Regions from separate parts of the Bacillus sp. UNC322MFChir4.1 genome, predicted to be linked through region 2. Evidence: riboswitches for the same ligand, from Rfam matches in the RefSeq annotation. Region 2 holds a riboswitch; the other holds the start of a gene.

Evidence for each region. A riboswitch is a leader RNA that binds a small molecule or an ion and turns the genes downstream of it on or off. The one in region 2 is predicted to bind cyclic di-AMP.
Region 1: linked by a shared signal. The riboswitch ahead of BR72_RS11155 (hypothetical protein) and the one ahead of kdpA (potassium-transporting ATPase subunit KdpA) in region 2 are both predicted to bind cyclic di-AMP.

What each region holds. Positions count from the first base shown of each region.
Region 1 covers NZ_JQKQ01000024.1:85,723-88,872, reverse strand. The annotation lists gene BR72_RS11165 (thiazole biosynthesis adenylyltransferase ThiF) at 1-248, shown strand, start outside; gene thiD (bifunctional hydroxymethylpyrimidine kinase/phosphomethylpyrimidine kinase) at 263-1,075, shown strand; cyclic di-AMP (ydaO/yuaA leader) riboswitch at 1,168-1,311, shown strand; gene BR72_RS11155 (hypothetical protein) at 1,406-1,807, shown strand; gene BR72_RS11150 (hypothetical protein) at 1,824-2,048, shown strand; cyclic di-AMP (ydaO/yuaA leader) riboswitch at 2,472-2,615, shown strand; gene BR72_RS11145 (hypothetical protein) at 2,715-2,819, shown strand; gene kdpF (K(+)-transporting ATPase subunit F) at 2,816-2,896, shown strand; gene kdpA (potassium-transporting ATPase subunit KdpA) at 2,916-3,150, shown strand, end outside.
Region 2 covers NZ_JQKQ01000023.1:67,336-70,485, forward strand. The annotation lists gene kdpA (potassium-transporting ATPase subunit KdpA) at 1-1,233, opposite strand, end outside; cyclic di-AMP (ydaO/yuaA leader) riboswitch at 1,362-1,500, opposite strand; gene BR72_RS10485 (DUF3995 domain-containing protein) at 1,608-2,036, opposite strand; gene BR72_RS10490 (MFS transporter) at 2,246-3,150, opposite strand, start outside.

The DNA.
Region 1 (3,150 bases), on a different contig from region 2:
CTAGGGCAGCTGTTTTATGCGGTAGAAATACAGTACAAATTCGTCCGCCGCATAAAGAGCAGCTTCATTTGTCTATGTATCAAAATTTGCTGCAAAATCGGGTAACGGATTTAACAGCAAACTCTTATTTACTATCATTTTCTGTTGAGAATAAACGGTTAGTGGCATTTCAAGATGGCCGTGTGCTTGTGCACGGAACAAAGGATATAGCGGAAGCAAAAACGATTTATCATCGTTACTTTGGGTAAAAAGGGTGAGGGAAATGAAAGTGAATAAAGCATTAACGATTGCGGGCTCTGATAGCGGCGGCGGAGCCGGGATTCAAGCAGATTTAAAGACGTTTCAAGAACTCGGTGTGTACGGAATGACAGCCATTACAGCGATTACGGCCCAAAATACGCTCGGTGTACAAGGAGTGTATCCTGTTCCTACAGAAGGAATTGAAGAGCAGTTACATTCTATTGGGACGGATTTAACGCCTGATGCGGTAAAACTTGGAATGTTATTTAGTAGTGAAATTATTAGAGTCGTAGCTGAAAATATTAAATCATTTTCATGGAATAATATTGTGCTAGACCCTGTAATGATTGCTAAAGGCGGAGCGTCATTATTACAACAGGAAGCTGTTACAGCATTAAAAGAACATTTGCTGCCGCTTGCAACGGTAATTACGCCAAATGTCCCTGAAGCAGAAGTATTAACAGGAATGAAGATTGATACGATTGAAGATAGTAAAGAAGCTGCGAAAATGTTGCATGATTTAGGGGCGAAGTTTGTCGTCATGAAAGGCGGGCATGCAGCATATCAAGGGAATAAAGTAATTGATTTATTGTTTGATGGAAATAAGTTTATGGAATATAGAAGTAAACGGATTGCGTCTCTTCAAACACATGGAAGTGGTTGCACGTTTGCGGCAGCTGTAACAGCCGGACTCGCGAAAGGTTATGAAATTGAAGAGGCAGTTCGGGAAGCGAAGAGCTTTATTAGTATAGCGATTGAAGATGAGTTGAACATTGGAAGCGGTCACGGACCAACGAATCATTTTGCATATGGACGTAGAAATATGCGTGTATAAATATGTATTTTTGAAGAAAGCCAGTTGGAAAAATTGGCTTTTTTCATGTTTACTTTTTCCAAAATCAGGAGTAATATATCAGCCAGAATCTATTTTTTTGAACGCTGAATCTGAAATTTGGAGCGGAGGAACCAATTTTGTGCATTGTCACTTGGGGTGAATCTTTTTTGAAGGTAGGGCTACTCTCAAAGCCCGAATCCGACAGCTAACTCCGTAAGCGTGTTGAGAGAGGATGGTGCAAGTGAATACATCAATTCATCGATCCGACTAGCATAAAAAGAATTTTAATCGATAGTTAAAAATTCTTTTATGTGAAGGAGAATCCAGTGCATGGATGAGGAAAAAGAGTACATGCTCATTTGTGTAGGTGAAGTTGCGAAAGTAAAGAGTTTGCATGATTTAATACCTTTTCAAAGTGAAATGGTTATTTTTACAGCAAGTGAATATGTGGCAAGTGAAGTGAAAGCATGTGGATTTCAACAAGCATATTGTTGCCCAGATGACCCGAGCATGATTGTGAAAGTATGCAAAGCAGTTAAAAAAATCATTTTGCTAGGAGATGAATTATCCACAATTAGCTTCTTCGCCGAACGTATTCGCTCTTCATTTACCGCGCCTATTACAGTCGTCACGCGAAATAAACAATATCCTAAGCACCTCTATAAAACGATTGGAATTCAATTAGTGGTGTTTACAACTTGTGATAACATTTCGTTTTTGACTTTAGAGTAGGGCGGAGGAATCGGATATGAAAGTATTACTTTGCCGTGAATTAGCAAAGCGCTGGGCGTTATCGTTAGAGCGAGTACAGGAGTTAGCTGAACATGATCCATTCTTTCCGAAGCCATATGTAATTCTTCCGCCAGAAGGTATCTGTTTATATTTAGAACAAGATATTATTGAATATGAGAAGCAACATGCGGAATTGGTGAGAGTATGTATTCGGGGGCGTAATTTACGGTCTTTTTTATGATTTAGCCCCTTTCTTTTTAGGGTGGGCGAGAGGTTCTGGCCGTGCATAGTAGCGGCCAGGGCCTTTTTTGTGCCACGAGCGGGGTTTAAAACAAAAGGAGCAAGCGAGTACGAGGTCTTGGCCGTTTATAGTAGCGGTCAGGGCTTTTTTTGTCACGTGTGAGGTTTAAGACAAGGAGAGAAGAGCAGGTTATGTTGTGTTTGATTTATAGAGATAATCTTCTGTTTTTTACTTGTAAAAGAACGTATACATAATGAAAAAGGAAGAAAATGAAAGAAAAAAGATGATAAAGATGTATTTATCCTTGATGTAAGCGTTTAAAAGGGGGGATATTTTCATATTTTAGTTATTTTCCCTCTTTACAAGTAAAATTTAGAGGAGTATATTTACATTCATAAATTGTTCATAAAATTTCCAAAAAACAACCTGATATCGCTGAGTCCAGAAATGGAGCGGGGGAACCAATTTTGTGCATTGTCACTTGGGGTGAATCTTTCATGATGAAAGTAGGGCTACTCTTTAGGCCCGAATCCGACAGCTAACCTCGTAAGCGTTTGGAGAGGAGGTTTACTTTTGTGTTGTTCATTTTCGAACACTGAGTAGATCCTCAGTGTTCTTTTTTATGCTTTTGATGGTAAAATTTTACATTTTAGTGAGGGATGAAGAATGTTAGATATCGCTATGATAGCAATTTTAGTTGTGTTAGTTGGGACAATGATCGGTCTTGTAAGATGGTCGGATAACGTTGTGAAAGAAGGGAAGAAGCAATGAGTATTGCAGTATCCATTATTGTTGGCTTACTTACTGTGTACTTAGTTTATGCGCTATTAAATCCAGAAAAGTTTTAATTAGGGGGAAGGGTTTATTATGATTTGGATTGCCGTTTTGGTCACAATGTTATTATTTGTTCTTGTTGCAAAGCCAACGGGGATTTATTTAGAGAAGGCGTTTCAAGGGAATCGTAAATTGGATAAAGTGTTCGGACCTTTTGAAAACATTATTTTTAAAATTTCCGGTGTGAAGCCTTATAACCAGAGCTGGAAGCAATATGCATTGTCATTAGTTGCGCTTAATGGATTTATGATTGTTGTTGTATATTTCA
Region 2 (3,150 bases):
TTTCATTTCTTTACCTTCTAATTTTTTATTCAGGAACTCCGGCGAACGGCCTACCATTAATCCTGCCAAAAATACTGCAATCATCGCATACATGATCACGTTCATAAATCCGACTCCAATTCCGCCAAATACAGTTCCGAGAAGCATATTTACAAGCGGAACCATTCCTCCAATTGGTGTTAACGTATCATGTGTAGTATTCACGCCCCCTGTCCCCGAAGCGCTTGTAACCGTTGCGTATAAAGCAGAAGATATAACGCCAAGGCGCATTTCTTTCCCTTCCATATTTCCTTGTGAATGCTCTATTCCAAGTTGATTTAACGGCGGATTTCCTTTCAACTCAGATATGGAAAGCGCCTGAAATCCAACGATAAACAAAATGAACATCGATACAAAAAACAGTCTTCCTTGCTTCCGATTTCCAATCATTCGGCCGTAAACAAATGGGAATGCCATCGGAATTAACATTTGCAGCATCATTTGCAGCACGTTACTAATCATATTTGGGTTTTCAAAAGGATGTGCGGAAACCGTTCCAAAAAAACCGCCACCATTATCTCCAAGTTCTTTAATAGCTAGTAAAGACGCTACTGGCCCCCGAGGAATTACTTGCTCGGTCCCTTCTAACGTTTTTGCGATAATTGTAGAATCTAACGTCTGCGGTGTTCCTAGCGCTAGAAAAATGAGCGACGCTACAAATGAAATTGGTAACAATACTCTTATAATAGATTGAACAAAATCAACAAAGAAATTCCCTATTCTTTTACCTGCTAGCACACGAATAAACGTAATCCCAATTGCCATTGAAGTTGCAGGTGCTGCAAACATCATAAATGTTACCCCAACCATTTGAGAGAAATTAGATAAATTACTTTCACCACCATAATGTTGTAGATTCGCATTTGTCATAAACGTGATGGCCGTATGAAAAGCTAACGTCGGCTCCATTCCCGGAAAATGATTTGGATTTAACGGTAACATCCCCTGTAATCGAAATATAGAATACACAACAAGTATAAAAAATAGATTCGTTATAATTAAACAAAACAAATAGCGCTTCCAGCTTTGACTATAGCCCTTAATGTCCGCGATTTTAAATAAAAATTTTTCTAGCGGGCCAAATATCTTTTGAAATGGTCCCTTTTGCTGAAAAACGTTGTATATATAATCTCCCATTGGTTTCGCAACAACTACAAATAGACAAATTACAATTAGACTTGTAAGCCAGCTCACTCTTTTCCTCTCCTCTGTTATCTCTATATTTTTCTCCATTACATATAGAAATAAGTTTAATTGTAAATTTTTACCATAAAGAGAATAAAAGAAAACACTAGGCCGCACCTAGTGTTTTTTACACACAAGTCCCCCCTCTCAAAACGCTGACGAGGTTAGCTGTCGGATTCGGACCTTGAGAGTAGCCCTACCTAAAAAGGATTCACCCCGAGTGACAAAGCACAAAATTGGTTCCCCCGCTCCTATTGGATTAAGCGATATTCGGCTGTAAAATTTTCCATTTGTATGTTAATATACGCTTCCAAACTCTTATTGTAAAGAGAGAAAATACAAAAAAAGAAAAACTCCCTTCATGAAAGTTTTCCTTCTACATATCAATAACAATAAACCGCTACTACAAAAATAAATGCGATATACAAACAAAGCGGACTGTATAACCACGTATCATATACCGAAAATTTTGTTCCTTTTACTTTCTTAAAGAATCCAACATACTTCATGTCACCAATTGCACGTAATAAGAAAATGCCTGCAAGAATGATACATCCCCATCTCGTGTAACGACTTGAATCCCAAAAAGACAAATATCTACTTTGAGCTAATAGAATCATAGCGAAACATAGAATGGCAAGTGCCACTGCAAAAGTTCCTATTTTCCGAGGAACAAAAACAGATTCGTCGCTGTCTTTTTTCATCGGAAGAACAACCTTACTGCCCCAAGATCCGCCACATGCCCAATACATATGAATGAGGCTGATAAACACAAGTATGCTTGCACTTAAAATGATGAAAAATGCTGCCATTGTATTCCCCTCCATAAATTCGCTTACTTTTAATAACTTCCTTTCATATATAACCTATATAAGAAAACAATCTATATTCATTTTCATTTTCCGAGCTATAAGTTGAGGCTAAGTTGAATACAACATGACATGACCGTTTCGATGCGCGGCCAGATGCTCTCACCCTCCTGAAAAGAAAGGGGATTTTATATCGTCTATATATCTTTTCCTCATAGCTTTCGAATAGGACTAATAAGCGCAATAATAACTTCCATTATCTTTGCAACTGACGCCAATGCAAATACTGCAACTGGATTATAGCCAGAAATAATCCCACCAACTAAAGCACCTAACGGCATTGCTAGACGAGTAAGTACTCGCGAGAAGCCAAGAACCCTTCCTTGCATATCGGTAGGCACTGTTTCTTGCCGGACTGATGCTACGATTGTGTTCCAAGCTATGTTACAGACCATTGCCACACCAAGGGCGATACCAGGTGCTAGCCAATATTTGCTCCATATTGCATACGTTAGTCCAATAGCACCTATACCTAAAAGAACAGGGATAAGAATCCCACGCCGAAAGTACCTTTCGAGTGGTACTGCAATAATACTTCCTATAAGTCCCCCAACTCCAATTAAGGTATAATTAAGACCGCTTTGTTCAGCAGATAAATGTAAAGTTGAAAGTAAGTAATACATGAATACGCCCAGTACAGCACTAGCCCCAAAGTTGCCAACCATAGCTTGGAGAGATAAAGCAAGGTTAAGCCGATTATTCGTCAGCCATTTCAGTCCCTCTTTCAGATCTCTCCCTATGCCTTTTAATACATTCCCTTCTCTAACGATGACTTTATTTCCCACTAATTTAGGTAAGAGTAATACTGCAATTAAAGTAGCGGCAAAGGAGAAAACATTTAACCAAAGCGCGTTAAATCCTCCTATTATAGCGATTGTTATTCCTGCCAATGTTGGACCTGCTAAACTAGCAATTTGATTAACCATTTGGTATGCCGAATTCGCTTTCGTTAACTTTTGACCTGCAATATACGGAATTGCTGTAACAGTAGCTACATCAAATAACATAGATAAGACAGCTAACATAAAAGAAATAACGTATAGATGCCAAATCTGGA